2 regions of the Lysinibacillus sp. FSL P2-0066 genome follow, and region 2 is predicted to be linked to the other one. Evidence: riboswitches for the same ligand, from Rfam matches in the RefSeq annotation. Region 2 holds a riboswitch; the other holds the start of a gene.
What was found. Region 2 has a riboswitch for cyclic di-GMP ahead of MKZ14_RS13725 (amidase). Riboswitches for the same ligand answer to the same signal wherever they lie in the genome.

Region 1 (16,451 bases), 1.1 Mb from region 2:
TTCTTTCGTAATCTTATAGAATGTAGAACGGTATAAATGAACGATATAAAAATCCTTTAATACGGTCCAGAGAGGCTGAAAAGGGCTATGTGATATTTTTAAGCTTAAGCTAATATCTTTGCTTTGTCATGCCCTTTTGTCCTCTGTGACGGAAGGGCTTTTATTATTGATCCATACCCCTCTTTTAAAGGAAGTCCCGTGAGGCTTCAAAAGAGAATGGACAAGACAGCTATAATCCATTCACTAAAAGAGATCGACAACTAGAAAATTGGAGGCTAGAAAGAATGGATTATCGTAAAAAAACCGTGGTCGCTTCAGTGGCAGGGCTGACGCTAGAGGGAATGGACATTATGTTTATTTCTTTTGCTATGACAATGATTATTGCAGAATTTAATATTGATCTTGCAACGGGTGGATTGATTTCATCCATCACGAATATTGGGATGCTACTTGGTGGTATTGTTTTCGGTGTGTTAGCAGATAAATATGGTCGAGTAAAAGTGTTTACCTATACGATTATTTTGTTTGCCATCGGAACGGCTTTAACAGGAGTAGCAACAAGTATTGAACAAGTTTATGTTTATAGATTTATTGCTGGTTTAGGTGCTGGCGGAGAATATGGTATTGGTATGGCCCTTGTAGTGGAGGCTTGGCCAAAGAATAAACAAGGCAGAGCATCCTCCTATGTCAGTGTGGGCGCACAATATGGAGTGATTTTAGCAGCATTGTTAAGTGCTATTATTTTACCAACTTTAGGGTGGCGTGCATTATTCTTTGTAGGATTACTACCAGTTATTTTCGCCTTTATTGTACGTAAAAATATTGATGAATCACCAGAATGGTTAGCAGCGCAGAAACAACAAAACAATAAGCAAGAGAACGGGAAATTGGCACAGTTATTTGCTTCACCACGTATCACCATGACAACACTCTCGCTGATTTTAATGGCTACTGTTCAAATTGCAGGCTATAATGGTCTGATGATTTGGCTACCTTCGATGTTACAGAAATCGCAAGGTTTATCGGTTTCAAGCTCAGCATTATGGACAATTAGTACTGCTGTAGGAATGATTATTGGTATGCTGACGTTTGGTAGATTTATGGATCGTTTTGGTGCTAAGCGGACATTCGGTATCTTTTTAGTAGCCTCTGCATGTGCTGTATTCCTTTACTCGTTTGCAACGGGCGCAGTTGCGATATTAATAGGCGGTGCGGTTGTAGGATTCTTCTCTAATGGGATGTTTGCAGGATATGGAGCATTAATTAGTAGCTTCTATCCAGTACAAATTCGCAGTACAGCAACAAACACCATTTTTAACTTTGGACGAGCTATAGGTGGGTTTTCACCAATCTTTGTTGGTTATATTTTACAAAGCTACGATATGACTGTTGTTATGATTTACTTAGCAGCACTGTATTGTATTTCCTTTATCGTAATGCTAACGCTTAAGAGCTCAGGTAAGGAATTGCAAACAGCATAATTTTATAGAGCACGAAAGAACGAATTCCACTTCTGCAAATGGGATTCGTTCTTTTCTTTATTAGTATTTAATTATAATAAACCCTTTGAACGTTTTTCAGCGATTTCAACAAGGCGTTTTGTAATCTCTCCTCCAACGGAACCATTTGCGCGAGAAGATGCTTCTGGCCCAAGCTGAACGCCAAACTCTTGTGCAATTTCATATTTCATTTGATTGACAGCCTCATGTACACCAGGTACTAGAAGTTTATTTGAACTGCGGTTATTGTTAGCCATTGTTCTCACCTCCTTGACCTTAGAATGGTTGCGATTAATCTTTTCATACATTTAAAAAGTAGGAAATGCACACGCTATTTGCTAACAACAACAACTTGTGGAAAGCTAGCAATAATCAGCAAACACTCTGTTATAATTAAGCCTGGCTCTTTACTATATAAGGTTAATTAAAGGAGGAATATAAAATGACGAATAATGATATCTTAATTCGTTTACGCTATGCGTTCGATATAAAAAATGTAGATATGGTAGAAATTTTCAAACTTGGTGGCATGGATTATACAAAGGAAGAAGTATTAAATATGCTGATTAAGATTAATGATGAGGAAGAAGCGCCAGAAGAATACATCAAATGTAATAATAAAATGTTAGAGGCATTTTTAAATGGATTAATTACTTTTAAACGTGGGCCTCAGAAACCCAAGGAAGGACAGGCTGTTGGACCGTTACCTGTGTCAGGTAAAGAAAGCCCAAATAATATGCTACTAAAGAAAGTAAAAATTGCTTTAGCTTTAACAACTGAGGAGATGCTTGAAATTTTATATGAAGGCGGCATTAAAGTTACAAAAGGTGAATTAGGTGCTATTTTAAGAAATCCAAGTCATCGTAATTATAAAGAGTGTGGCGATTCATTCGTACGAAATTTTTTAAGGGGCTTAACATATAAATATAGAGCCTAATGCCCAATAGATATCAATCATCAAGTGCCAATTTTTTCTTTGAAACTCGTTGACAATTTGTGACGAAATTGTGTACAATAAATTTATCATAAAATGTTCACAAAAAAGATGAAAAATGTTCACAGACAAAGGGGTGCTTGTATGATTTATTTTGACATCTTATTAGTAGCTATTGCATGTATTACAATGCCTTTTATTGTTGCGGTTATGTTAGATATTTTTTATGCGGAACGAAAAAAAGTACGCTTTTCATTACGTCGTACTTCAGTATGGTATATCGCTATGTTTGCATTATCCTTTATACCATCCGTATTACTTGTTACACAAAACGTATAATTTATTCAAACACTTAGGGGTAAGTGAAATGAAAATAAACAGCTACAACGCTAATTGAGGTTGTAGCTGTTTTATTTTGTTCAATAGATGAATAAAAACTTTAAAATAATGTATTTTTAAGCACATAAATAATTATTAATGAAGGTTAAGATAGTATAAAGTATGTATGTTTTAAGAAGAGAACATTGACTACTTTTACCTACTGTGTTAATTTTGGTAGGGAAATATAGGCAAATTTACTGAAAAGTAAAGACGCAAAGCTACAGGTCTAAGGCAATAAATGCTATGACGGCTGGGTTGCAAAAGAGTGCTAGTTGTATCATTCTCATTCTAGTTTTTGTTCTTTTATGCCTATTTCTTTTGAAATAGGCATTTTTTTTTGCAAGTAAAGTTCAAAGGAGGAAAAGGGGAAATGAAGTTGTTAAAAAACACATCACTAAAAAATAAGCTTTTACTAACAGTCTCTATTGTTGTATTACTGCTTATCGCTATTATTACGACGCAAAGTATTAGTGAATTGAATAATCGGATGAATGTGGATTTGGAGCAAGAATTAAAAAGTGTTGGTTTATTAACAGCTATGAACTTAGACAGTGATGAAGTAAAAGAGCTGCTGTCCGAAAAAGGGGAAACAAACGCAAAGTTTACAAAGATCCAAAAGCAACTTGATATGATTCAAGAACAGCAAGGTATTATGAGCTGGAGTTATATTTGGGATGTAAAGGATGAGGGTGGCGTCAATCCAATTGGCTATACCTCTAATTTAAATGAAGTATATGAAGCTGGTGAAATTTTTAATGATTTAGCGGATGAACATGTAGAAACAGCAAAATTAGCTATTGAAAATAATAGTACAGAGGTAACTGATATTTTCGAGGATCCTTTTGGTTCTTGGAGAACGGTTTTTAGTCCTATTAAAGATGATAATGGCCAACTAATCGCCCTATTAGGGATTGATTACTCCGCTGATTATATCAATACGATTATTAAAACAAGTGTAATTAAGCAAATTGTCATTGCCATTATTGGTATTTTAATTTTATTAATTTTAGTTTACATAATTATAGATCGACTTTTAAAGCCACTGAAAAAAGTAGTGAATGTAGCCAATCAAGTGGCAAATGGTGAATTAATCGATGTTGATTTAGAGACATCAAAGGATGAAATTGGAAAATTATCTGAATCCATCCGAACAATGGTGGCCAATTTGCAACATATTATTTTAAACATACGCAATACATCCAATCACGTTTCTTCAGCCGCCAATCAATTAACGGTACATGCTGGTGAAACCTATAACAGCTCCACAAATATTGCTCTAGATATGAATCAAATTACACAAAATGCCGAGGCTTCGATGACTATGACAGAAGAAACTGCTGCTGCTATGGAAGAAACTGCAACAGGTATTCAGCAAATTGCTGATTCTGCAAACACAGCTGCGGAATCATCTATTTCAGCATCACAGGCTTCGGAAAGAGGAAATGAAGTTGTACAACAAGTTATTGCGCAAATGGAGTTAATTAATGATTCTGTTGAACAAATAGGGACAACCATTAATGGACTACATGTTAATACAAAAAAAATAAGTGAAATTGTTAGCTTAATTACTGCTATTGCGGATCAAACAAATCTATTAGCATTAAATGCTGCCATCGAAGCGGCACGAGCAGGTGAACATGGTAAAGGCTTTGCCGTTGTTGCGGATGAGGTGAGACGCTTAGCTGAACAATCCTCTCAATCCGCAACAGAAATTTACAATTTAATTAATTCTATTCAGTCTGATTCAAACGCTTCTATCACGGTTATGGAGAAAGGCAAAGAGGATGTTAAGGTAGGGATGGCATTTACCAATGAGGTTGGTGAAATCTTTAAAGAAATTCTTACTTCCTCAGAAGAGGTGGCTAGCCAAATACGTGAAATTTCAGCAGCCTCACAACAAATTTCTGCCTCCTCAGAAGAAGTGGCGGCATCTGTTAATAATATTAAACAATCTGCAGAGCAATCAGCAGAATTCTCTTCTAATGTATCGAAATCTACACAAGAGCAATTATCTACCATGCAGGAAGTAAAGGATGCCTCTTCATCATTGGGCAAAACAGCAGAAGAGCTGCAAGGTCTTGTGGCAAAATTCAAATTGGAGAATGATCATAATGGACATTAATTTTACAGGGAAAAATGTTTTAATAACAGGCTCTAGTAAAGGAATCGGTAAAGCAATTGCATTAGGCTTTGCGCAACATGGAGCCAATATTTTAATTAATTATATTGGGGATGAGCAAGAGGCAGAAGCTGTACGTGCTGAAGCAGAAAGGTATGGTGTGAAAGCTTTAATATTCCACGCTGATGTTTCTAACTCACAAGAAGTACAAGCGATGCATCAATTTATGGACGAGCACCTCGGGGAAATTGATATTCTTGTAAATAATGCTGGATTTGCACAGGGTTCCAGCATTACAGATTTAACGGATGAGCAGTGGGATCGCATGATTAAAGTTCATTTATATGGCTGCTTCTATAATTGCCGTGAAGCAGCTAAAAGAATGAAGGAACGTAATACAGGAAAAATCATCAATATTTCATCTGATATTGGTAGCTTAGGTTGTGAAGAATTCACGCATTATTCAGCTGCGAAGGGTGCTATTAATGCTTTTACAAAGGCTTTAGCAAGAGAATTAGCACCTTCTATACTTGTCAATGCAGTTGCTCCTAGTGGAACATTTACGGACATTTTACAAGAGTTTGGCGATAACTATGTGGAGGAAGAATCTGCAAAATATCCATTAAAACGTTTAGCGCAACCAGAAGAGATTGCGAAAAGTGTATTATTTTTAGCCTCTAATCATGCTGACTTCTATACAGGCCAAATCTTAACGCCAAATGGTGGCGTCGTAATGAACGGATAATGGAAAACGAAGGAGTAAATAATGTTAAATATTATTATCTTTTGCTTATACTTATTATTTATCTATTACATTGGCTATAAAGGCTATAAGCGTGTCAACACAGCCGAAGATTTAATTGTTGCTGGCTGGAGCATGCCTTTATCCGTTGTAACGGGTAGTTTAGTCGCTGCTTTATTAGCAGCACCCTTCTTTTTTGCAGCGGTAGGCTCTGGCTATACAAGTGGTGGCTTTGAAGGATCGGCAACAATGGGTGGTTTAGGGACTTGTATGATTCTTGGAGCACTCATTTGGACAAAGCCATTACGACGTTTAAAGGGCTGGACATTAGCAGATTACTACGGTTTACGCTACGGCAGTAAAAAGCTAGGAGCCTATACAGGGGTTGTTATGGCAATTGCTTTTGGTGTTTTTAATGCAGCGGCGTTAACAGTTGGTGGAACATATATTATTCAGCAATTGTTGCAAATTGATTTTATACCTGCGGCACTTCTATTTGTATCGTTAACAGCTATTTATTCAGTAATTGGTGGTTTATGGGCAGTTGCCTATACTGAAATTGTGCAAGGTGCGCTTGCAGTGGCAGGTATTTTGGGTATTACCATTTTTATTTTGTTTTACTATCCAGACGTTACATTTAATCCTGAGTGGTGGAATATTGGTACATTATTTGAGAAGGCAGGAGCTGAATTCTGGACGTTGTATCTTGTACTAGCACTTGGAGATATTCCTGCAGTTGACCTTGGGCAGAGGGTAGCTGCTGCGAAAAGTCCGCGAGTGGCACAGCGCAGTATGATTATGGCTGGTATTATTGTCATTGCAATTAGCTGGATTCCAGGGATGCTGGGGGAAGCATTCAAGTCTATTTATCCTGAGAGCACAAACCCAGAAACATTGATGCTTACCTTTGCACAAGGTTATTTTCCGCCCTTACTAGCAGCTATTTTCCTAACAGCCATGGCAGCCATGGGGATGTCCACAGTAGCTGCATGTTATGTAGCGACTTCGGGGATTGTGACAAAGAATATTTATTTAGATTTTATTAATCGTAACCCTGATCCCAAGAAGCTACTAAGATTCTCGCGCTCTATTATTCTATCTAGTGCTTTATTAGGTTTAGTACTAGCTTTAAGCTTCCAAAAAGTAATTGATTTAGCTTATTTAGCATGGGATATTATTTTCGTGACAATATTCTGGCCAATCGTTCTAGGACCATTTTGGAAACGTGTGAGTACTCCTGCAGTTTGGGCAAGTATTTCTGTTGGCTTAGTTTATTACATTGTGACATCTCTAACATTCGTACCTAGTCTGACAATCCAATCAGAAGGCTTTATAGGTCTATTAAATGAGTTATGGCAGGCTCCTGTATTTTCGGGTGTTGTAATAACTGGTATCACCATTGTCGTGGTGAGCTTACTCGTTCCGCCATCTGAGCATGTTCTTGAGATGCACAAAATAGAAAAAGATAAAACATTAGACGACGTAAGTAGTAAAGAAGAGTTAATTGGTCGTTAAAAGCAAAAGCACGGGTTCATTGAAAAGTTCAATGGATTCGTGTTTTTTATTAGAATGAAAAGATAGAATCAAGAATACTATTGCTAGTACATCAATTAAATTTTTCTAGTGAGTATCTTGATAAAGGCGGGAATTAAAAATGAAAAATATTTTCTTCATTTTATTAGGGATTATCTATCTTTATCTAGCAAAGGCCATTGAATTAGTCATTATTAAGCAGCTATTTTTTTTAATTGGGCTAGCTTTAGTTGGTATAGGTAGTATCCGTTATTTAAAAGAGCGTTATATTGCCATACAAACTTTAACTGCCATGACGGAGGCTAGTGAGGAGGAGATAATGGCTATCCCTCATACACAATGTACAGTTTCCAGTGATGCTTTAAATGCTTTATTGTTAAATGAACAGACAAACACGCTTATTTTTGCACGAAGAGAAGCTTTAGACGAAGAACTAAAAATAATAGAGGTTCCATTTAACAGAATATATGAGGTTGCCATTATGGAAGATGAAGTATTTACGGTTAAAACAAAGAATCATCTAATGAGTGGTTCCTTACTTGCTGAAGCAGATGAAGTAGAAGAAGAAGAGGATGTAGAAGAAGATACAATCTCACAGCTATCGTTAAAGCTAGTAGTAGATCATTTATCAGAGCCTATTCAAGAATATATGTTCATAGATAATAGTGAAGATCCTATATCAAAAGAGGATGATGACTATAAAGAAGCCATGGAGCTTTGTGAGAAATGGTTTCAAAAGATAAGTGTTATTATTAAACGTCATGAATTAGAACGAGTGCCGATAAGTCATTGGCAATAAGAGAGAAGGCTATCTCAAAATAGAAAAATTTGAGATAGCCTTTGTTGTTTAGATGATTAAATTTTAAATTGTTGTAGCTGCGTATTTAACGTCTCGGCCATTCCAGCAAGCTGATTTGCACTTCTAGCGATTTCATCCATTGTAGCAGCGGTTTCCTCAACAGTTGCTGTTGTTTGCTCAACGCCAGCAGCGGATTCCTGTGAAATGGAGGCCATATCATCAATAGAAGCATTAATGGTTTCTGAATTTCGAGCAAGCTGATTTAAATTCGTTGAAATGGTTGAAATATTATCAATCATATCCCCAACAGCATCAGAAATTTTTTCAAATGTTTCATTTGTTTCATCGAGCTGTGTTGTTCCTCTTTTTACTTCCTCATAGCCAGTCTGAAGGGCAGATGTTACATTGCCAGTCTCACCTTGAATACGATGGACAATTGTTGCAATATCCGTAACAGAGAACTGTACTTGCTCAGCAAGCTTTCGGACTTCATCTGCCACAACAGCAAAGCCCTTGCCATGCTCACCTGCTCGTGCTGCTTCGATTGCTGCATTTAATGCAAGTAAATTTGTTTGGTTTGAGATATCATCGATAACTGACACAAGCTTGGAAATTTCAGCAGACTGTTCATTTAAATTCTCGACCTTTTTCACAGAGTCTAATACAATTTCATTTATTGTAGCCATTTGTTTGGTAGATTGAACCATTAAACTTTTCCCTGAAACCGTTAATTTTTGAACATGACTAGAATGCTCACTTAATTCAATGCCCTCTTGTGTCGTTTCCTGAATGCTACGCTTGAATGCTGTCATTGTTTCTGCCAAATCCCCTGTTGTGGATGCTTGTGTTTCTGTACCTGATGCTAGCTCTTGCATTGTTATTGTAATTTGCTCAGTACCTGCTTGTACTTCATTCGATGATTGAGCAAGTTCTTCACTACTAGCTGCTACTGTTTCAGAAACCGTGTAAATAGAGCGGATCGTTTGTTTTAGTTTTTCGTTCATATCATTTGCTGCCACCATTAACGTTCCAATTTCATCTCGTGTTTTGACAGGTAGAGACTCTAGCTGCAAATTTCCATCTGCTAATTCTTTCATTCGATTGGCTACGACTGTAACAGGTTTAGAGATGGTATTAGCTGTGATAATGGCAATTAGAATACCAGCTATAGTTAGGATCAAACTAAAGGCGATACCAATTGTTCGATTCTCAGAGCTTGTTGATACAACATCATTACCAACATCTGTAATGGCTTGAGCATGTTCATCTGCCAGTTTTTCGTAACCATATCGTACTTTCGTAACGAGTCCATGAGTATCCATTAAATTTTCTAAAGCTAATTCTTTATTGCCCTTTTGATAGATATCAAATACCTCTGTGTTGACAAGGGTACTCCAATCACGGGCGATAGCTACTAGTTGTTCGCGTTCATCTGATTTTTCATATTTGTCTAGAATAGCGTTATTTTCCTCAGCCATTTTGCGATATTCATCAAATGATTCTTTGTATTTCTCGTCACCTGTCAACACATAATTTAACGCTGCAGATAGGCGAACACTCATAGAGAGTGCTAAATTTTTACTTGCATTTAAAACAACTAAATCTTCTTTTACTAAATCTTTTGCCTGTTTTTCCATATTTGTATTGGAATTGTAAGTGTAGGTTGTAAAGCTAACTACTAAAACTAACAAAAGAATAAATGCACTTAAAATTCGAGTTTTAAGTGTTTTAAACTTGATTATGCCTTTCATTTTCCCATCCCTTTACTATCTCATTGAGAAATTTTTTCAATCACAAATACTATTTTATAACTATTTATGCATATTAATAAGCCTTTCGATAGAAATATTTAAAAATAGTTTTTTAGTACAATGACATAATTGTTTTCCTTTTATTAATAGTTAAATATATATAGATGTCTAACAACTGATTTATATATTTATGTAGAATTTCCTATGTGGAAAGAAAACGCACCTGAAGCAATTTGCTTCAAGTGCCATAAGTAAAAGTTTCTTTATTGTTTTTGATTTTTTGCTTGCCGCTCCCACTGTAGAAGTGAAGGATACGGGTCAAAAGCCCATTCGTTTCTGCCATTAAATTTATATATCCCATAATGAAGATGTGGAGGGAATTTGCCAGATGTACCTTCTTTCCCATACCCAGAGCTTCCAACATAACCAAGAACAGTACCAGGTTTTACAATTGAACCGACTTCAATATCCTTATGATAGCTACCAAGGTGGGCATAATAGTGATAGGAATTATGATTGTCGCGAATACCGATGCGCCAGCCACCAAATTGATTCCATCCTTTTACCTCAACAATTCCATAAGAGGTAGATAATACTGGCGTTCCATAGCTGGCAAAAATATCAGTTCCTTCATGAATTCGGCGTCCACCCCAACCACGATTGGCGCCCCAAGTGCCCCTGTAACTGTAATCAGAGCGAACATTTAACGGGAAGGTATGTGCATCAAGCTCAATTGTTTTAAAATGTCTGTACAATGTGGAGATGGTGAATATTTGATTGACTGCTTCTTCGCTTCCATAATATTCCCATAAAGCTAATTTAAAATCCTCATCAGTGGTTCCAAATTTCCCTAAATAACTAGCCATCGAGAAAATGACATCCTCATCATCCTTAGGACTGGCGATCCCATCGTGATTGCCATCAAGGCCCATTCCTCCGAAATAGCTGATTGTCTCAGGAGAAGTGTCTTCTTTTATAGGATTTAATGCACCTGACCAGTATTCATCAGAAAATTGGATAGCCAAATAACCTTCTCGTTTAGGGATATCTTTACGAACTGACTGTAGGTTTCTTTCATATTGATCGATAGCAGCTAAAAAATGCCAAGGAATGAGTAATTCGTCAAATTGTACATAATAGGACATACGCTGCTGTAAAATTTCTTCTTCTGTTAGCTCTTCCTTTGCAAAAGAGACAGAGGGGTACAGCATAATTCCTAAAAATAAAAATGTGAAAAGAAATGTAAAATGGCGATGCAATGATGGACCTCCTTTCTAACGTTAGAATAACCGAAATTTTTATCTTCATTCAGTAAGGTTCTATGTATGAAAACAGTTGATATATCTGCCATTTTTTTGCCCCGAAAAATAGAAATATAAGAAGAAACTTCATCAAAGAAAAAGTAATGGTATCATCATGCTGTTAACTTCATACTATGTTATAAATCAAGCCCTGAATGGAGGGAAGGCTATTAACATTTTAGATAAAGTGAAAAACTATCGCGAAGAAGAAAACAGGCTGAAGTGGGAAGGGACATTTGCAGATTATTTAAACATCATTAGGGAAAGACCTGAAGTTGCTCAAACAGCCCATTCACGCGTCTACAATATGATAAAAAGTGCTGGTGTAGAGGAACGCGATGGGCAAAAAATGTACAAATTTTTCGGACAAGAAATTTTTGGGCTTGAAACAGCAATTGAAAGACTGGTGGAGGAATATTTCCATCCAGCAGCACGCAGGTTAGATGTTAGAAAACGTATTTTATTATTAATGGGACCAGTTAGTGGTGGTAAATCAACAATCGTTACTTTACTGAAACGCGGATTAGAACAATATTCGCGAACAGATGAGGGTGCGGTTTACGCAATTAAGGGATGTCCAATGCATGAAGATCCACTCCATTTAATTCCACATCATTTGCGTAATGAGTTCTTTGAGGAATATGGTATTAGAATTGAAGGAAGTTTATCGCCTTTAAATACAATGCGGCTTGAAAAGGAATACGATGGACGCATTGAGAATGTGATGATTGAACGTATTACTTTTTCAGAAGACAAACGTGTGGGTATTGGGACATTTACACCATCAGACCCTAAATCGCAAGATATTGCTGATTTAACAGGAAGTATTGATTTTTCTACAATTGGCGAATTTGGTTCAGAGTCGGATCCTCGTGCTTACCGCTTTGATGGGGAGCTAAATAAAGCCAATAGAGGAATGATGGAATTCCAGGAGATGCTGAAGCTCGATGAAAAATTCTTATGGAATTTATTATCTCTAACTCAGGAAGGAAATTTCAAAGCAGGAAGATTTGCTTTAATTAGTGCAGATGAGTTAATCGTTGCTCATACAAATGAGACGGAGTATCGGTCATTTATTTCGAATAAAAAGAATGAGGCATTACATTCTCGAATTATCGTTATGCCAATTCCCTACAACCTGAAAGTTAGTCAGGAAGAGCATATTTATGAAAAGATGATAAAAGAGAGCGATATGTCCCATGTCCATATTGCACCGCATGCTTTAAAGGCTGCAGCAATCTTTTCGGTACTCACTCGATTGGAGGTACCGAAAAAACAAGGTGTGGATCTGATTAAAAAAATGCGCTTGTACGACGGAGAAAATGTGGAGGGATTTAATTCCGTTGACTTAGAGGAGCTGAAGAAAGAGTTCCCAAATGAAGGCATGAACGGTATTGATCCACGCTATATTATTAACCGTATCTCTTCTGCTATTATCCGCAAAGAGATACCATCGATCAATGCATTAGACGTTTTAAGAGCATTGAAGGATGGGTTAGATCAGCATGCATCTATTTCTCAAGAAGATCGTGAAAAATATATGAATTACATTGCGGTTGCTCGTAGAGAATATGATGAAATTGCTAAAAATGAAGTACAAAAAGCTTTTGTGTACTCTTATGAGGAATCGGCTAAAACATTGATGAACAACTACCTCGATAATGTAGAGGCATTTTGTAATAAAAATAAAATTTATGATCCACTTACTGGGGAAGAAATGAACCCAGATGAAAAATTAATGCGCTCGATTGAGGAGCAAATTGGCATTTCAGAAAATGCTAAAAAGGCATTCCGTGAAGAGATTCTTATTCGAATTTCTGCCTATGCACGGAAAGGTAAACGTTTTGACTATAATTCTCATGAAAGATTGCGAGAAGCCATTCAGAAGAAATTATTTGCAGATTTGAAAGATGTCGTGAAAATTACTACTTCTTCTAAGATGCCAGATGAATCGCAACTGAAGAAGATTAATGAGGTTGTGGCAAGGCTTGTTGATGAACATGGCTATAATACAACATCAGCAAATGAGCTGCTACAATATGTAGGAAGTTTGCTCAATCGATAACTATGTTGATTGTTCCAATTCAGATAGGAGTGTCCCATTTTTAGGGCACTCCTTTTATTATCAGGATGAGAGATTTATTTTGATTCAGCAGAAAACGCTCACCTTTATAGGTGGTGAGATGGATGCACAAATTGTTCTCTTTGGTTCAGTGAAAAAATCTGGATAAAGTCCCAGCGGATGTTACAGATTTTGAAGAGTAGCTTTTCGAGGATGCTCAAAAAAATCTGGAAGCAATTGATTTTATGAAAAAAGTTCAAAAATTTAGCTCACAAGCATAGTATAGAAAAAGCGAATTTGATAGATGGGTGAGGATAAAAATGACTGAACACGAAAATAAACGCTTTGTCATTTCTCAGGAAAATTGGTCCCTCCATCGTAAAGGGCACCAGGACCAGCAACGCCATATGGAAAAAGTGAAAGATGCGATTAAAAATAATTTACCTGATTTAGTTAGCGAAGAAAGTATTGTGATGTCCAATGGTCGCGAGGTTATTAAAATACCAATTCGGTCACTTGATGAATATAAGATTCGATATAACTATGATAATTCTAAGCATGTAGGGCAAGGACAAGGGGATAGTAGTGTTGGAGACGTAGTAGCGCGCGATGGCAGTAAGGCCAATCAGGCTCCAGGTAAAGGAAAAGAAGCGGGTGACAAGCCTGGCCAAGATTATTATGAAGCGGAAGTCAGTATTGAGGAAATTCAAAATGTTTTATTCCATGAACTAGAGTTACCTAATTTACAGCAAAAAGAAAAGGCAGATATTAAAACAGAAAAAATAGAGTTTAATGATATTCGAAAAAAGGGACTCATGGGTAATGTCGATAAAAAGCGTACAATTTTAAACGCATTAAAGCGCAATGCGATGCATGGGAAAGCAGAAATAACGCCAATCCACAATGACGATTTACGTTTTAAAACATGGGATGAAGTGGAGAAACCAGAATCCAAGGCAGTAGTGCTCGCCATGATGGATACAAGTGGCTCGATGGGAGCATTTGAAAAATATTGTGCCAGAAGCTTCTTCTTTTGGATGACGAAATTTTTACGTTCAAAATATGAAACAGTAGAAATTGAATTTATTGCTCATCATACAGAGGCAAAGGTTGTCACAGAAGAGGAATTCTTTACAAAGGGCGAAAGTGGAGGAACCATTTGTTCTTCAGCTTATAAAAAGGCATTGGAATTAATTCAGGATAAATATCATCCATCTCGCTACAATATTTATCCTGTCCATTTTTCAGACGGTGAAAATATATCGATGGATAATGAAAAGTGCTTAAAGCTAGTAGGAGAATTAATGGATGTATCCAGCATGTTTGGCTATGGTGAGGTGAATCAGCATAACCGTTTCTCAACGCTTATGTATACGTATAAAAAAATTGATGATCCTAAATTTAGATACCATATTCTGAGAAAAAAAGGCGATGTCTATGACGCCTTAAAGAGCTTTTTCAAGAAAAATGAAGAGTAACAAGGAAGTTTGCTCAGCACCACGTTCAAAGGAGGGGGCGTAACATGGACACAAAAGAGCTTCATCGAGCAATAGATGAAATTACCGAAATTGCCTCAAGCTTTGGCTTAGATTTCTATCCAATGCGTTATGAAATTTGTCCTGCAGATATTATTTATACATTTGGCGCCTACGGTATGCCTACGCGCTTTTCCCACTGGAGCTTTGGTAAACAATTTCATAAAATGAAGCTTCAATATGATTTAGGGCTTAGTCAGATTTATGAGCTTGTGATTAATTCAAATCCTTGCTATGCATTTTTACTCGATACCAATACATTAACGCAAAATAAATTGATTATTGCCCACGTTTTAGCACACTGCGATTTCTTCAAAAATAATATACGTTTTTCTAATACAAGAAGAGATATGGTAGAAAGTATGACCGCAACCGCGGAGCGAATAGCTGGCTATGAGAGAGAATATGGCAAGGATGAGGTGGAGCAGTTTTTAGATGCTGTTTTAGCTATTCAAGAGCATATTGATCCATCTATTTTACGACCGAAGCTATCCTGGAGTGAGGAGGATGAGCTTGAGGAGGAAAAACCACCAGCAAAATCACCGTACGATGATTTATGGAGTATAGAAGAAAAAGAAAAAGTTTATAAACCAATCCGACGCCGATTAAGGCAATTTCCTCCTCAGCCAGAAAAGGATCTGTTGTTATTCTTAGAGGAGCATAGCCGTGAATTGGAAGACTGGCAACGAGATATATTAACAATGATGCGAGAGGAAATGCTTTATTTTTGGCCTCAGTTAGAAACAAAAATAATGAACGAGGGTTGGGCCTCCTTCTGGCATCAACGAATCATGCGGGAGCTAAAGCTAACAACTGCTGAAACAATCGAATATGCCAAATTAAATGCGGGGGTTGTGCAGCCTTCCAAAACATCGATTAATCCATATTATCTTGGGATTAAAATTTTCGAGGATATTGAAAATCGTTATAATAACCCTACTGAGGAAATGAAACGGTTAGGTGTTTTGCCAAATACAGGACGTGAAAAGATTTTTGAGGTTAGAGAGGTAGAATCAGATATTTCCTTTATTCGAAACTATTTAACAAAGGATTTAGTGAAGCGTGAAGATTTGTACTTGTTCCAAAAGAAAGGGAATGAATACCGTATAACGGATAAGGATCACGAGATGGTTCGCGATCAGCTTGTATCCATGCGTGTAAATGGAGGCTTCCCATACATTGTCGTAAAAAATGGTGATTATTTGCGAAATGGCGAGCTATATTTAGTTCATGGCTATGAAGGGATGGAGTTAGATCCACACTATTTAGAAAATGTATTGCCTTATATTTACCAGCTATGGGGACGTCCTGTTCATTTAGAAACCTATGTGGATAAAAAGCCGATGCTTTATTCATATGATGGCACAAAAAACTATAAACGCAATGTGTAATAAAAAAACTTCTATCTGTTGAGGGTACCATCAAGCAGATAGAAGTTTTTTCATCGTGTTGAAAAACAAAACCATCAATAGTCTTTTTGTGAAAGCAAATCTACTCACCTTCTTCAGTTAATACATCAGGCTCTTCATTACTTTCACTATGGTTAGAGGATGAATGAATATCACTATCAATGACAAGACTATCCCGTACTTTAATGCCTTGTTGCCCACCAGCCTCGTCTTTATTATTACCAGCAATACCACTTCTTCCATTACCGTCAGCAAATTGCGAATTGACGTTGCGTGTATGACTACCATTACTAGCATTTTGACCACCTTGGTTGGCATTTGTACCTACATCATGATTGATTTGGCCTCCGCCTTCCGCTCGTTGCTCAAAGTGAAAATCAGTATTT
Region 2 (16,451 bases):
AATTATGATTTACCGCTAATCTGGACGGCTGACTTTATGCTAGACACCAATGAAGTCGGAGAAGATTGCTATATTTTAGGTGAGATGAATTGTTCTTGTGTTGGCTTTACTTCAGAACTAGCATTAGCGCATGAAGTAGCAGAAGAAATTTTAGCCTGTATAAAAGAGCATACTGAGGCTATTGCGCAATAAAAAAAGTGCGATCTTTAGGGATCGCACTTTTCATATATAAATCTTAATTCCTTGTATAAATTCATAGATAAAATAACAAGCAAAACCAATTAATAAGAAGCCTGCGACAATTGTAAATGTCCGAATCATCTTCCGATTCATAGCTTTACGAGTAACCGAGACAATGGTGAGCAGACCGATATCGTGGAGTAAAATTCCACTTAATACACCAGCAGCAATAATTAAAAAGCTCGATGATTCCCCTTGTCCATATGATTTTGCTAGCACTACACCAAATACGTTGACCCAAAAAACAAGATTACCTGGGGAAACAGCCACTAGTAAGCCGTTAAAATAAGAGGCAAAAAACGATTTGGTTACTTTTTCTCCTGCCAATGTAATATCATGGTCAGCGTTCTTGATAGAATCATAGCCTAACAAGAATAAAAAGCCCGCTCCAATAATCCACATAGGTAGTTGAATCAAAGGCATAGCCAAGATGGAGGCTAGTCCCATATACAAAGCAAAAACCAATACAATATCAATGGTCATGCCACCAAGCCCAACTGCCCAGCCGTGCATAAAACCATTTTTGAGTCCTTGCTTTGTCATTTCTACTGTAATAGCTCCTACAGGCATGGCAATGGCAAGTCCTACCAATACATACGCTACATATAAACTCAAAAAAACACTTCTTTCATGTCATCGATAAGCTTCATACGTCCGTTTAGGGTTTCACTATAGCATAATTATACTTAAAAGGAAATAATTATTAATAGTTTAATGTCTTTTTACCTGTTAGAGCATTTGCTTTTTCCATTGCGCTAACAAATCTTTTGACTTCTCCAAATCCAATTTCAATGTGACTTGCTTAGCTGTACAACGTTTTTTAGCTTTCTCCCATGCTTCTTCCAAGGCAGGTAAATAGCTTAAATTTTTTGTCGCTGCTACTAGCTGGAAAAATATATTACCTTGTATATAGTGCCAACGAGGATTCATTCCATCTAGGAGAATTGCTTCTTCAATCAGTCTTAATGCCAAATAAGGGCTACCTTCGTGACGATTTAAAAACTGTGCAAATGCTCCCCAATACAATGCCTTATTAGGCTGCAATTTGATTGCCTCCGCATACTGCACTGATGCCTTGTCCTGTTCTTTTGCAAGGACATAATATTCCGCCATTGTATAATAGGCGTTAGCCTGCGCCTCTATAGGCCCTGCTAAAAGTTCATCGACCACTTTACCAAATTGCTCATCATCCTGACTACCTATATAAGCTGCAAGAACATCTCGTTCTGGATACGAGCCATCTGTACGTTCCACACTTTGCTTTACTTTGTCGTCAGTAGGCTGAGGCATATTTGCATACCCATTTGCCTCTAGCATTGCCACATGCTGCTGAATGACTTGATAAGCCTCTTCTTCGATCGCTGTATCATTGCCCAATATTTCTTTAGCTAGTTGATAACTTTCCTTTACTTGACCACTCAAAAATAGGTCATTGACTTGTTGTACTTGCTCGTTCATTTGTTTTACCACCATTAAAATCCTCACCTTCGCAAAAGAAAAATCTTATTGCTAGTTTACCATTTAAGAAGTATAAGCAAAAGCCAACATGTCCTAATCTTTTTATTATTCTTTTAATTTAAACGCTTTTACATGTTGTTCGAGTGTGTGTGCCATATGATTTGTTTCATTAGAGCCTTGTGCCACCTCATCAATGCTTGCAGTTGTTTGCTGTGCTGCGACGGTAATCATATTCATCGTTTCTTCTATATCACGAATAGATTCTGTTAATTGTTGAATCATTTGCACTATACGTGCAGATTTTTCGTTTTCAGCGGTCATAGCATTAGAAATGGTAATCATTTCTTCTACTGTTGTAGCTACTGCTGTCGAAATATTTCCTAAAGATTGTGCTGTTAGACGCACTGTCTCTGTTCCTTTTTCAATATATTGTGTATTATCATTCGTAGATGACATGACCTGCTGAACATGCTTCATTATATCCTGAATAAGCTGTTCAACTTGCAATACCTCTTGATTTGATTGTTCAGCAAGCTTCCGTACTTCCTCAGCAACAATAGCAAAGCCTTGCCTTGCTCCCCTGCTCTAGCCGCTTCAATGGAAGCATTTAGTGCTAGCAAATTTGTTTGTGATGCGATGTTCGCAATAGACGTAGTAATCGTTTGAATTTTTGTTGCAGATGTAACCAAGTTTTCTACTGTTTGTCGTACCTCACCTGATCCACTGTGAATTAATGCCATATCATTGCTTATATCTTTTGCTAGTCGCTCACCCTCTGTTGCTAATGCCATCGTTTGTCGAGCATTATCAGCACTGTTATTGGCATTACTTTGAATCAATTGAAGATCCTGTGCTAAAGAAGTAAGAACATCTGTCGCATTTTCAGCATGGTGCATCCCTGCCGTTACGGCACTTGTTACCTCTTCGATATTATTGGCGACACCTTGAATGGTATTGCTCATATCGTTCAAGGTGGAAGCGGTTTCATCCGCGTTGTTTGTTAGCGTATTAGAAGTGGAACGCATCGTCATAATCATATTTTGTAAATTGGCTGTCATTCGATTTAATGTGTTCGCTAAATCCGCTACTTCATCTTTACTGTTAATTTTTGTTTCAGGTACAGCTAAATTACCATTGGCAATTTCTTTCGCCTGCTGAATCAGCACACTAATCGGTCTTACTTTACGACGGATTAAAAAGCCTGTAATGATGGAAGCGATTAGCATAGGGAAAATACTAATTAAAATCCCATTTCGTACAACATCCCATGTTCGCTCCTTAACAATATTGGCATCAAAGTCAATGACACTAATGGCAATAATTTCTTTACTGGAATCATGGTCTTTAAAAATAGGGGCATAGCCAGATAAACGGTCCATCCCTGCAAAGGTATAGGGCTGTGAGTATGTCGGATGCTTATGTGTAAGCAACATGTCAATAGCTTCTTCGTCTAAATAAAATTGATCACCAGGTGCATAGCCTTTCTCAGCCAAATGATCATCAAGTGCTATTAATGTGCCATCCAATGATAGTATATATTGTGTTTGGAAAATATCTTTATGACCGGTTGTCCAGTTCAAATCGTTCCCGATGCTTTCCTGTACAGCCTTGTCGCCTTGAATGGCCTTGTCCAATTGTTGAGGATTGATCAAACCTGTCGTAATATTGGCACAGCCATAGGCCTCAACACCAGCAGCATCATAAAGTTTATTGTAAGCAGTTATGTATGTAGCGAACGAAGTAATCCCTAGCATCACCACTAAAATACCAGCGATAATCGTCCCAAGTTGAAAAGTTAATGAATTGCGTAATTTCACGATCCATCCTCTCCCCTTTCTTGTAATAATCTATGAATATTCCTTTTGTTTTTCATCATACTACAAAAAGATGTATTAAAAAAGCATCTTTAATTATTCTAGTAAGATAAAACATTGGATAAAAGTTCTGAATTGTGCGATAATTGAAGTTAATTATCTTGAATCTTGAGCATTACCAATTCATCTAATAGGAGGGCTTGCTATGAACAAACGCTTTCATCTTATATCGATTGTGACAGGAAACTTGTTAACAATAGGGGCCATTTTTATTTATGCCATGCAAAGTCAAGTGGATGTAGCCCTCAGTACGTATGCTCTTGTGATGGGTTTTTTTAGTACTTTGCTTGTGGTTTTCTTCTATATATGGGGGGAAGAAAAACAACAAGTATCCAATCGTTTTCTGAAATAATATGTCTCATTTGCCATTACAAAGATAAAGGTAGCAAGTTTATTGTGATTCCTTCCCTTTCTATATGCAAGGGATTTTTTTATGTAAAGGTCGGTAGAAATGATTTAGTAGCGTGGATCAAAAAGCAAATCGGAAGAGATACTAGAGTGTAGGAAGAATGGAGATTAAACCTTACAAATTATGTGGGTCTATACAACAGCTATTTCAAATATGGCTTCTTAGATTTATTCACGATTCCCTTCTTTTCCGAGGCATTCCCCTCCGTATACGTCTAATTGTTGTAGAAAAATAAAATTTTTTGTAGAAAATTTTAAAACAATGATTGAGTAGTATATCAATTTTCTGTATAATCAGCTTGTTTGACAATACTTTATATGAACTTGGGGGTAGACAATTGGGTAAAGCATTGATTATCGGAGCTGGCGGTGTTGCCAGTGTTGTGGTACACAAGTGTGTTCAAAATTCGGACGTATTTGAGGAAATTTGTATCGCAAGTAGAACTGTTTCAAAATGTGACGCTCTAAAAGAAAAACTAGACGGCGGAAAAACAAAAATTCATACTGCACAGGTAGACGCGGACAATACAGAAGAGGTGATTGAGCTTATTAAAGCTTTCGGCCCAGATGTAGTGATTAACGTAGCCCTACCTTATCAGGACTTAACGATTATGGATGCTTGCTTAGCGACAGGTGTGCACTATGTGGATACTGCAAACTACGAGCCACCTGAAACGGCAAAATTTGAATATAAATGGCAATGGGCTTATAAAGAGAAGTTTGAAAAAGCTGGCTTAACTGCATTACTTGGAAGCGGTTTTGACCCAGGTGTAACAGGCGTTTTCACAGCTCATGCACAAAAACATGAATTTGATGAAATCCACTATATCGATATCGTGGATGCCAATGCGGGAGATCATGGTTATCATTTCGCAACAAACTTCAACCCAGAAATTAACATTCGTGAAATTACAGCGAATGGTCGTTACTGGAAAGAAGGCGAGTGGATTGAAACAGCACCACTTGAGAAAAAAGAAGTGTATAACCTACCTGAAATCGGACCAAAAGATATTTACCTTCTATACCATGAAGAGCTTGAATCACTTGCAAAAAATATCAAAGGTTTAAAACAAATCCGCTTCTGGATGACGTTCTCTGAAAAATACTTAACACACTTAAAAGTATTAGAAAACGTAGGTATGACATCAATTGAGCCAATCGAATTTGAAGGACAAATGATTCAACCAATCCACTTCCTTAAAGCGGTATTACCAGACCCAGCTTCACTTGGACCACGTACAAAAGGTAAAACAAACATCGGTTGTATCATTCGCGGTCTAAAAGATGGCAAAGAAAAAACGTACTATGTGTACAATGTATGTGACCACGAAGAGTGCTACAACGAGGTTGGTTCACAAGCGATTTCATACACAACTGGCGTTCCAGCTATGATCGGTGCAATGCTTGTGATGAACGGTGAATGGCGTAAACCAGGTGTATGGAATGTGGAAGATTTCAATCCAGATCCATTCATGGATGCACTAAATAAATGGGGCCTACCATGGCAAGAAAGCCATAACCCAGAATTATTAGACCTTGATTTAGATGCAAAGGAAATAAGCCGATGAAACCAATTGATTTTTCAAAAGTTCCATCCCCTTCCTATGTAGTGGATGAGCGATTATTAACAAAGAATCTTGAGCTTTTAAAATCAATTCAAGAGCGTACAGGCTGCCGCATTTTATTAGCCCTTAAAGGCTTCTCAATGCATTCAACATTCCCTTTAGTCGGGGAATATTTAGCAGGCATTACAGCAAGCTCACTGCATGAGGCACGACTTGGCTATGAAAAAATGGGCAAGGAAGTGCATGTTTATGCTCCTGCTTATATTGAGCATGAAATGGACGAGCTTCTAGGCTATGTGGATCACATCGTCTTTAACTCATTTAACCAATGGGCACAGTACAAGGACAGAGTAAAATCTGCTGGTAAAACAATTGAATGTGGTATTCGTGTGAATCCTGAGTACTCTGAAATTGAAACAGCCCTTTATGATCCTTGCTACACAAACTCTCGCCTTGGTACAACATTGGCTAACTTTGATAAATCACAGCTTGACGGTATTGATGGCTTACACTTCCATGCGATGTGTGAACAAAATTCTGATACATTAGAGCGTATTATTGAAGTAGTTGAGGAAAAATTTGGTGATGTGTTACACCAAATGAAATGGTTAAACTTCGGTGGCGGTCACCATATTACGCGTGATGATTATGATGTAGAAAAACTTGTGAACATCATTAATTATATTCAAGAAAAGTATAACCTGCTTGTTTATCTTGAGCCTGGTGAAGCAGTAGCCCTTAATACAGGCTACTTAGTAGCAACCGTGCTTGATATTCAAGAAAATGGGATGGATCTTGCTATTTTAGATACATCAGCAACATGTCACATGCCTGATGTACTTGAAATGCCTTACCGTCCAATGATTATTGGTTCTGGACAAGCAAATGAATTAGCACACACATATCGCTTAGGCGGACTAACATGTCTAGCTGGTGATGTGATTGGTGATTATTCGTTTGAACAGCCATTAAAACCAGGTGATCGTCTTGTATTCACAGATATGGCTCATTATTCAATGGTGAAAAACCATATGTTTAACGGTGTCAACTTACCATCTATCGTTTCGTATAACGATGAAGAAGGCATTAAAGTGATCCGTGAGTTTAAATTTGAAGACTACAGTGGTCGTCTGTCTTAATAGCAATAGAAAAGCCCTTCCAGTTTTACACTGGAAGGACTTTTTTTATGGACGCATGGTCATCCAATTCTCCACATAATGAATGGCTACTCCATGAAAAGCATCGTTATTTGAAAAATGTTGCTGAACAAGTATAAGCTGTTCATTCATAAAGGCTTCTCCATTATCATAAAAAGTAATATTTTCCCCTTCCTCTGAAGCGCCTGTTTCTACACCAATTACGATTGATTTATTCACAGTGGAAGCATAAGCGATTTCATGTTCTACAATAGAGATAATATCTTTTGCAGCATCACGATAGGCCATGATCGTCACACTATCCACATGGTCAATGACCCAATCAGCTAATAACCCTTTTCCAAATTCGTTATTATACTGAACTTCATCAAACCAAAATGGCATGTCTACTTCTAAAGTAAGTTGTAACTGACTTGCTTTCTCACTTGCTTTCATTATTAGTGTTTGATAGGATTCTATCGTTTGTGCTTGATGTAAGCTCCATCCACTATTTAAATAAGGTTCTACATCAAGGTGCACTCCAGAAAATTGCTCAGATTCAGTTGAATTCTTATTATATATATGTAACCAATTAAACAATTCATCTTGGCTTCGGCTACCCTCAGCTGAAACCCAGCTTGCAGCACCATCCAATGCATAAATGCGAATACCTTTGTCAGAAGCGTTACTAATAAAATGCTTATAGTCATTGCTCGCTATGCCTTGATCGATTTGCAGATAAACTTTATTGACATCGTTATGTTCTAAAAATAATAATATTTTTTCTTGGTCATCCATGATGAGGGATGTATCCCACAGCCACGTAGCCTTTTCCTGTATAGACATTGCATCAACCTTTCCACTTGATAAAGCTAATGAACTAATCATGATGACGATTAGTGCGGTCCATACTTTTAATTGTCTCTTCATACGAACTAACTCCATTCTACTCGCCACGGCTCCTAGAACAGAACCTGGCAACCTGACAATCTTGCACTGAAATTATAGTGTTTAGACTCATGGCTTTGCGTCCCTCCCTTTCGGTGAAGTTTGCCTTTTTCAGTTTTTTCTTAATCATTATCATACGCGGTTAGCAATGGTTTGTCTGTAGGTATAATGCATAATTGTCACATGTATGATCAGGTAAAAACGACAAAATACAGGTTAAATTTACTATTCAAACATAAAAAAACGTAGAGTGTCTAAGACTCTACGTTTTCCTTTTCATTTTCAAGCATTTTGTGTAAATAATTGATAATCTCACGAATGCCGTCTAATGAATTGACAAGTATTTTAGGATCAACATACGTAATCATTCGGTTTTCAAGATTAGCTACCGCAGTAAAATAGCGTGTTTTACTATAATTGACTAGGCCCAATTGCTGAAGTACTGATTCATCGAAATCAAGAATTTCTCGTGCTTCTGTAACAAGTAATCCATAATTAACCACATCAGTATTCAACACAATGATACGTGCGGTTGATGGATTAGATGAGCGGTTATACAGTATGCGCTCAAAATCTAGAACAGGTACAAGCTCACCACGAATTCTTGTAAAGCCTAGAAGATAGTTAGGTAAATGAGGAATAGGTGTTACATGCTCTAATTTTTCAATTGAAATCGCTTGTTCCACAGGTACGGCGTATTCCTCTGTCCCACAAGCAAAAACGACTGCTTTGACACTTTCCATAGGGTTACACATCCTTACTCGACTGTTAATTTTTCGCCGATTCTTTGACGATTTCTACTAGTAAATCTGCTAATTTTTCAAGTTCTTCTACTGGTATCTTTTCATTCGTTGTATGAATATCCTCATAGCCAACAGATAAATTAACTGTAGGAATGCCAAAGCCTGCGATGACGTTTGCATCTGAGCCTCCACCAGAAATACCTAGTGTCGGAGTACGATCAATATTGCGTGCAGCAGCCATAGCTACCTGAACAACTTTATCAGATTCCGTTACACGGAAGCCTGGATACATCAGCTTCACTTCAACCTCTGCCCGTGCACCTAAAGAAGCAGCTACTTGTTCAAACGTATCTTGCATATGCTTTGTTTGCGCATCCAATTTAGCTTTGTCTATAGAACGTGCTTCTGCCAGGATTGTCACTTCGTCACAAACAATATTTGTTGCTTGTCCACCTTCAAAACGCCCAATATTCGCTGTCGTTTCTTCATCTAAACGGCCTAGTTTCATTTGAGCAATGCATTTTGATGCGACTGTTATGGCAGAAATCCCCTTTTCAGGAGCAACCCCCGCATGTGCCGTTTTTCCAATAATCTTTGTAAAAATTTTCGCCTGGAATGGTGCTGCTGTCACGATGCCACCAACTTTGCCATCGCTATCAACCGCAAAGCCATATTTTGCTTTAATGTTAGCTGGATCTAGCTCTTTAGCGCCAACAAGGCCACTTTCTTCACCAGCCGTAATAATAAATTCAATATCGCCATGTGCAATATTTTGCTCTTTCAAACGTTTGACCATCTCAAATAGAGCTGCTAATCCTGCTTTATCGTCGGCACCTAAAATCGTCGTACCATCAGATACGATATAGCCATCTTCACGCAAAGACGGTTTGATGCCTTTTCCCGGTACAACGGTATCCATATGAGATGTAAAATAGATTGGCTCCACATCCAATGTACCTTTTAATGTGGCAATAATATTACCTGCCCCATGTCCATTACGCGTATGTGCATCGTCTTGAATCACTGAAAATCCAAGTGCAGTTAACTTCTCTACAAGAATGGGTGCTATTAGTTGTTCATGTTTTGTTTCTGAATCAATTTGTACGAGCTCAAAAAACTCTTCTACTAAACGACTTGTCATGTTGTAAAACTCCCTTAGTTTACGTGTTTTTCCACGTTATAGTATACGTATTATTTTAGCACAACGTCAGAAGAGTTGAAATCATTGAACAATACGACCAAAATAAAAAGTCTGAGAACAACTCAGACTTTCCTTAGTGATTGAAAATAAGCTCTTTTTCTTTTTCTAATGATTGTAGGTAGTTGACTGCTTTCTTATGTTTATCCTGTAAGCGCCAAATCGTATTATGTACATCATCCTGAACACGTGAGACCTGTTCCCTTGCTGTTGAAATTTTAGAATGAACAGACCATGCTGAAAAAATATCATCAAAAAAGTAGTCTGCAAACTTAACAAAGCCATCTGTTTCAACATGCAACGATTTCGTAGACATTTCTTGAACATCCAATAATTCATTGTGAAAACGCTGTAACGCAATTTGAGCACTGTGTAAATAGTTTTCTGACTGATCGAGTGCATTATGCTTTAAGTGTGTTGCAATCAGCCCACCACCCAAAAACGTATCCCATGTGGAATACCCATTTGCCGAATGTAAGGAAGCAGCTGCTTGCCCAAGCCTTGTAAGGGCTACTTCTCCCGCTTCCTCCGCCTCTTTAATTTCAGTGATGAGCTGTTTTGTTAGCATTTCCTCAAGTGCTAAATGCTCTAGCCTCTCTGCTTGGGCAGCATCATGAATCTGTAAGTACGCCTTCTTTTGAAGATAAACCTGTTGAAGTGATTGCTGTAACGCTATTTCATCAATTTGGGCTAGCTGGTTCATCACCTGCACGCTGTCCTCTGCTAAATCTGTTTGCATTTTCTTAGCTTCATTCAGCTTTAATTCAAGTACTGCCGCCTTATCAATTTTTTCTGCCCTCAGTTCATCTTGTTGCCCTGTCCACGTACGAATCATATTCATAAATGAGAAACCATCCAATTTATCCAGTTTGGATCGAATTTGTTGGAGTGCTGTTGTATGGTTGTCTATTTCCTGTTGTGTATGTTTAATTTGTCCCTCAATTAACTGATTTTGTTCGTTTAATCTAGATGCTTTTCTAAGTTGTGCATGAATCTTTTCTTGCTCTGTTTGTAATTGCTGCCATTCCATTCATCTCAACTCCTCTTATCTATCAGTACGGATGACAAACAAAAATGTTTCACTTTTTGGCAATGAAAAACCTAGCAACTTTTGAGCTGCTAGGCTTGTACGACTATTATAGAGGAATATTACCGTGCTTTTTCTCTGGACGTGTTTCATGTTTGTTGGACAGCATATCAAGTCCTTGAATCAGCTTGATACGTGTATCTCGTGGATCAATTACGTCGTCTACCATACCGCGAGATGCTGCAACATATGGGTTAGCAAATTTTTCTTTATATTCTTCGATTTTTGCTGCACGAGTTGCTTCAGGGTCATCTGATTTTGCAATTTCACGGGCAAAAATGATGTTAGCTGCGCCAGCAGCACCCATAACAGCAATTTCAGCATTTGGCCATGCAAATACAAGGTCAGCACCAATTGATTTAGAGTTTAAGGCAACGTAAGCGCCTCCATATGCTTTACGTAAAATCACTGTAATTTTTGGAACAGTCGCTTCTGAATAAGCATACAGAATTTTTGCACCATGGCGAATAATACCACCATGTTCTTGTTTAACACCTGGGAAGAAGCCAGAAACGTCTTCAAATGTAATGATTGGGATATTGTATGCATCACAAGTACGAATGAAACGAGCTGCTTTATCAGAAGAATCGATATCTAAGCCACCAGCAAGAACTTTTGGTTGGTTACAAACAAGTCCAACTGATTCACCAGCAATACGTGCAAAACCAACTACTACGTTTTTAGCAAACTCTGCATGTACTTCCATGAACGAACCTTCATCCACTACTTGCTCAACAACTTTACGTACATCATATGGACGTGTTGTTTCAATCGGCACTGTATCCACGATTTCTGGACGGTAGTCATCCCCTTCAGGTCTAGCTTGACGAGGTGCCTTTTCTTTATTGTTTTGTGGTAAGTAGCTTAATAGTTTTTTAATTTCATCAATCGCTGCTTCTTCAGAAGGAGCACGGAAATGAGCATTCCCACTAACCGCATTATTTACTTTCGAACCACCTAAATCTTCAGCGGAAATTTTCTCTCCTGTTACCGTTTCGATTACTTTAGGTCCTGTAATGAACATTTGAGATGTTTTATCCACCATTAGAATAAAGTCAGTAATAGCTGGAGAATAAACAGCTCCACCAGCACAAGGTCCCATAATCACAGAGATTTGCGGGATCACACCAGAATAAATGGCATTTCGGTAGAAGATATGACCATAGCCATCTAATGAAAGAACACCCTCTTGAATACGTGCACCGCCTGAGTCATTGATGCCGATAAATGGTGTACCATTTTTAGCAGCTAGATCCATCACTGTTGCCATTTTTTTCGCATGCATTTCACCAAGCGCCCCACCAAACACTGTGAAATCTTGAGAGAATAAGTATACTGGACGTCCGTTAATTTTACCGAATCCAGTTACGACACCATCACCAGGTCCCTCCATTTTTTCCATGCCGAAGTCTACTGTACGGTGTGTAATAAATGGGTTGATTTCGAAAAATGTACCTTCGTCTAGCAACAAGTCGATACGCTCACGAGCAGTAAGTTTCCCCTTCTCATGCTGCTTATCGATGCGTTCATAGCCCCCACCAAGTTCAATTACCGTTTTACGGTCATACAAGTCATTGATTTTGTCGAACATATCCATACTAATCACTTATCCCCTTTTCCACTTTTATCACATAGTTCATATAACACCCCAAATGAGGATTTAGGATGCATAAACGCAACCTCTGCCCCTCCAGCACCTGGCCCTGGCTCTTCGGATAAGAGACGTACACCTTTTTCACGAAGCTCTGCCATTCGTTCACGAATTCCCGTCACACCAAACGCAACATGGTGAATTCCTTCTCCACGTTTTTCAATAAAACCATGGATGGCACTTTTATCACTCATTGGTTCTAATAGCTCAATTTTCACGTTCCCTGCATCGATAAATGCCACACGAACCTGTTGAGATTCTACTTCTTCCACTTTCATCAACTTTAAGCCTAAAGTTTCTGTATAATATGTAATGCGTTCATCAAGATCGCGCACTGCAATCCCAATATGATCTACTTTCTCCATGGTGACATCTCCTTCTGTTATGGTACATACTCTATTTTACAGACTTTTTTGTCAAAACTCTACTACTTGAGAAATTTTTCAGATTTGCTAAACTATTTATAAGAAAAGAAGGAGCGAACGAGCATATGAGTAATAAAAAATTTCAAAAAGTCGTTATTTATAGTATGATCGCCATTATGCTAATCTCATCTCTAGCATTCGGATTATCTATGATAATTTAAGGCAAAGCACGAGGCGTCCACACTACTGTGGGCGCTCTTTTTTAACCTTTAACCCTTTAAATGACTGCTTTATTTCTAAATACCTGTCCATTTCCTCTATAAACTGATAGAGGGCTGCCTGAGCGATAAATTGCTCATGGCTTTGTGGTAAAGGAAGCTGAGAAAAATCGCGCTTAACATGTTCGAGCTTTTCGCGGTAATGACTAGCCGTATTCCCCGAATGAACATGCTCACCTAGGTCTTGTAAAAAATCTGCCACAATTTCAGCCTCTTGTACTATAACAGGTAATGTCGTCACTTTTGGTAGCACTCTTTCGATAATTTCTAGCTGCTGCTCTCGCATATCGAAATATACATAGTAATCATTTTTACGTCTTGTAAAATGGTTTTGAACATCTTTAAACGCCAATGATTTTGCCTCTTCTAGTGCTTTGATAGCATCGATAATTTCTTGACCGTTCCACAACGTATCTCCTTGCCGTAAATAGCTGGCAATTTCTAAAAAAATCTTACTATATAGCTCCTCTATTTTGACTCTGTAGTAATTTAATTCCTTTTGAATGTCTGGCATATACATATTAATGGCAATCCCTGTTCCATAACCGATAGCCATCAACGCTAATTCATTATAAACAAGTGTCAATGAGTACCCTTCAGCAGCGTAAATATGCATAATAATCACGACACTGGAGATAAATCCATCCGCAACCTTTAAAGATACAATGGTAGGTATAAAGAATATAAGCATGCCTGCTAGTGTAAGTGGATGGTAAGCAAATAACTCAAAGCTTACAAAGGCAAAAAGCATTGCTACAATACTTGCAACTAATCGTGTATAGGCTGCATAAATGGATTTCTTTTTTGTTGGCTGCACACATAATATGGTTAGAATCCCAGCAGATGCATATGAGGCTAAATCAAAATACTGTGCAATGGCAATGGCGATGGCCGCACCAATTGCTGTTTTTAAAGTTCGATAGCCGATTGAAAACTTCTTCAGGCCGACTGCCTCCCATCCTTTAGTACTCTTCACGCATTCAGCTAATTATTTAGCCAATATTACAAAAATTTTAACAATAATGAAACTAGCTATACATGAGGATCAGTAGGAAGCCTACATAGATAGCATGATCTATTTAGGCTTTTCTACTTGATTGAAAATGATTTTTCTTATGCAAGAATGGACTTAAAGCTCGTCACAATATTCTTCAAAGTTTGCTTGTAAATTTGTTACAACTGACATTGGGTCATGCCCTTCAATTTCATAACGTCCAACTTCTGCGACAACTTGTCCGTCTTTTAATAGAACGAATGATGGTGATGAAGGTAAATGATCTTCTCCAAAATGGTAACGTGCTGCTGCAGTTGCTTCTTTATCTTGCCCTGCAAACACTGTTACTAAATGATCTGGACGTTTATCATAATGAACGCATTGTGCCGCTGCTGGACGAGCGATTCCACCCGCACAACCACATACTGAGTTCACCATTACTAATGTTGTACCTGGACGAGCAAACGCCTCTTCCACGGCTTCTGGTGTTGTTAGTTGTTCATAACCAGCTGCCTCAATTTCAGCACGTGCTGTTTTTAAAATTTCCTGCATAAATAAATCGTAATCCATATTCATATAGCGATAGCTCCTTTCAAGTTTGCGCCAATTTAGTTCTATTTCATATAGTAGGTTTTTGACGCTTATCCATCTCTTATCATAGCAGTTTGCAAGCAATTTGTGCACCTACTTGCTCAACACATTTCAGTTGAAATTACTACGATTTCAATATGACTCGTTTACTTGTCTTCCTGCTCCTCGCTAAATAAACGATCAACACCTTGTGTAACTGTCAACTGTCCACTTAAAATTTGACGTTCAAGCTGTTGTACTTGTGCTTTACGTTGCGGGTTTCCATAAAATAGATCAATTAAATGATCGGTAATCATCGATTGGAACCACTCTTTTGTTTGTTGTTGGCGTCGGGTAGCCCAATAGTGATTTGCTTCTACGATTTGCTTGAATTCCCCAATTGTTTCCCAAACCTTATCAAGTCCTCGTTTTTCTAGTGAACTAACAGGCATGGCAGTTGACATCCAACCAGGTGTAGCTGGCTGTAAAAAGTGCAAAATTTGTTTATACTCTGCAACCGTTTTTTTAGCCAGACGAACATTATCACCATCCGCCTTATGCACGACAATTGCATCTGCTAATTCCATGATGCCTTTTTTCATGCCCTGCAATTCATCCCCCGCTCCTGTTAAAACAAGAAGCAGGAAGAAGTCAACCATGCCACGGACATAGGTTTCACTTTGTCCGACACCAACTGTTTCAATTAAAATCACATCATAGCCTGCTGCCTCACAAACTAACATGGTTTCCCGTGTTTTTTTGTGAACACCCCCTAGGGTACCTGCCGATGGCGATGGACGCACAAATGCACTAGGCTTCTTAACGAGCTCCTCCATACGCGTTTTATCGCCAAGTATACTTCCTCCTGATAGAGAAGAACTTGGATCAATGGCAAGAACAGCAACTCGTTTCCCCATGTCACACAGCATTGTACCGAAAGCCTCAATGAATGAGCTTTTTCCTGCCCCAGGCACACCTGTTATGCCAATTCGGATACTATTTCCTGTATGTGGAAGAAGCTCCTGCAATAGTTCTTGTGCCTGTACTTTATGGGTAGCGTTTGAACTTTCAATGAGGGTAATGGCTTTTGATAAATGTGTGCGAGAGCCCGCACATACTTGTTGTGCAAGCTCTCCTACATTTAGAGTGTCTGCCTTTTTCTTTCGGAACTTTTTGGGTGTACCATATTGCATCCCGTCGTGAGTCGCCTCTACTCCGTCCATGACAAATAGCGCACTTTCTTCCATTCCTTTATTTTTGTCCATTATTCAGACACTTCCTCATAGCCTAAACGTTTGTAGATTTCTTCAATAATTTTTTGTGCGGATACAGGAATCACTGTACCTGGTCCGAAAATAGCTACTGCACCGGCATTATAAAGGAAATCATAATCTTGTGCTGGTATAACACCACCCACAATAATGATAATATCTTCACGACCTAGTTTTTCAAGCTCAGCTATCAATTCAGGCACCAATGTTTTATGTCCTGCAGCTAGTGAAGATACGCCAATGACATGAACATCATTTTCAACAGCCATTTGAGCTGCCTCAGCAGGCGTCATAAATAGTGGTGAAATATCTACGTCAAAGCCTAAATCAGCATAACCAGTTGCGACAACCTTCGCGCCGCGGTCATGTCCATCTTGTCCCATTTTAGCAACTAAAATACGTGGACGACGACCTTCATTTTCAAGGAATTCTTCTGTCATTTGTTTCACTTCCGCAATTTGCTCCTCATCAGAGAAGTTAGCAGAGTAAACACCAGAGATCGAACGAATGACCGCTTTATGACGACCAGAAACAGCTTCAATTGCATCAGATATTTCACCTAAAGAAGCACGAGCGCGCGCTGCATCCACTGCCACCGCTAGCAGGTTTTCTTGTCCATCTTGAGCAGCCTTTGTTAAGCGAGCTAAATGCTTTTGAACTTCCGC

Region 1: it holds a riboswitch for cyclic di-GMP, as region 2 does, so the genes downstream of both, MKZ14_RS19375 (HAMP domain-containing methyl-accepting chemotaxis protein) here and MKZ14_RS13725 (amidase) in region 2, are expected to answer to the same signal.

The regions. Positions count from the first base shown of each region.
Region 1 covers NZ_CP150202.1:3,873,785-3,890,235, reverse strand. The annotation lists gene MKZ14_RS19395 (MFS transporter) at 285-1,481, shown strand; gene MKZ14_RS19390 (alpha/beta-type small acid-soluble spore protein) at 1,553-1,756, opposite strand; gene MKZ14_RS19385 (DUF1456 family protein) at 1,942-2,436, shown strand; gene MKZ14_RS19380 (hypothetical protein) at 2,578-2,772, shown strand; cyclic di-GMP riboswitch class I at 2,992-3,077, shown strand; gene MKZ14_RS19375 (HAMP domain-containing methyl-accepting chemotaxis protein) at 3,185-4,936, shown strand; gene MKZ14_RS19370 (SDR family oxidoreductase) at 4,926-5,678, shown strand; gene MKZ14_RS19365 (sodium:solute symporter family protein) at 5,700-7,190, shown strand; gene MKZ14_RS19360 (hypothetical protein) at 7,330-8,007, shown strand; gene MKZ14_RS19355 (methyl-accepting chemotaxis protein) at 8,064-9,758, opposite strand; gene MKZ14_RS19350 (M23 family metallopeptidase) at 10,022-11,017, opposite strand; gene MKZ14_RS19345 (PrkA family serine protein kinase) at 11,175-13,124, shown strand; gene yhbH (sporulation protein YhbH) at 13,442-14,599, shown strand; gene MKZ14_RS19335 (SpoVR family protein) at 14,644-16,047, shown strand; gene MKZ14_RS19330 (hypothetical protein) at 16,148-16,451, opposite strand, start outside.
Region 2 covers NZ_CP150202.1:2,741,947-2,758,397, forward strand. The annotation lists gene MKZ14_RS13685 (Cj0069 family protein) at 1-192, shown strand, start outside; gene MKZ14_RS13690 (LysE family transporter) at 223-855, opposite strand; gene MKZ14_RS13695 (hypothetical protein) at 970-1,713, opposite strand; gene MKZ14_RS13700 (methyl-accepting chemotaxis protein) at 1,804-2,256, opposite strand; gene MKZ14_RS13705 (methyl-accepting chemotaxis protein) at 2,175-3,515, opposite strand; gene MKZ14_RS13710 (hypothetical protein) at 3,718-3,924, shown strand; gene MKZ14_RS13715 (saccharopine dehydrogenase family protein) at 4,319-5,548, shown strand; gene nspC (carboxynorspermidine decarboxylase) at 5,545-6,684, shown strand; gene MKZ14_RS13725 (amidase) at 6,730-7,611, opposite strand; cyclic di-GMP riboswitch class I at 7,655-7,746, opposite strand; gene MKZ14_RS13730 (CheW domain-containing protein) at 7,884-8,372, opposite strand; gene MKZ14_RS13735 (M20/M25/M40 family metallo-hydrolase) at 8,398-9,513, opposite strand; gene MKZ14_RS13740 (hypothetical protein) at 9,647-10,600, opposite strand; gene MKZ14_RS13745 (acyl-CoA carboxylase subunit beta) at 10,707-12,254, opposite strand; gene mce (methylmalonyl-CoA epimerase) at 12,260-12,673, opposite strand; gene prli42 (stressosome-associated protein Prli42) at 12,799-12,894, shown strand; gene MKZ14_RS13760 (aromatic acid exporter family protein) at 12,917-13,927, opposite strand; gene MKZ14_RS13765 (BrxA/BrxB family bacilliredoxin) at 14,081-14,521, opposite strand; gene meaB (methylmalonyl Co-A mutase-associated GTPase MeaB) at 14,683-15,780, opposite strand; gene scpA (methylmalonyl-CoA mutase) at 15,780-16,451, opposite strand, start outside.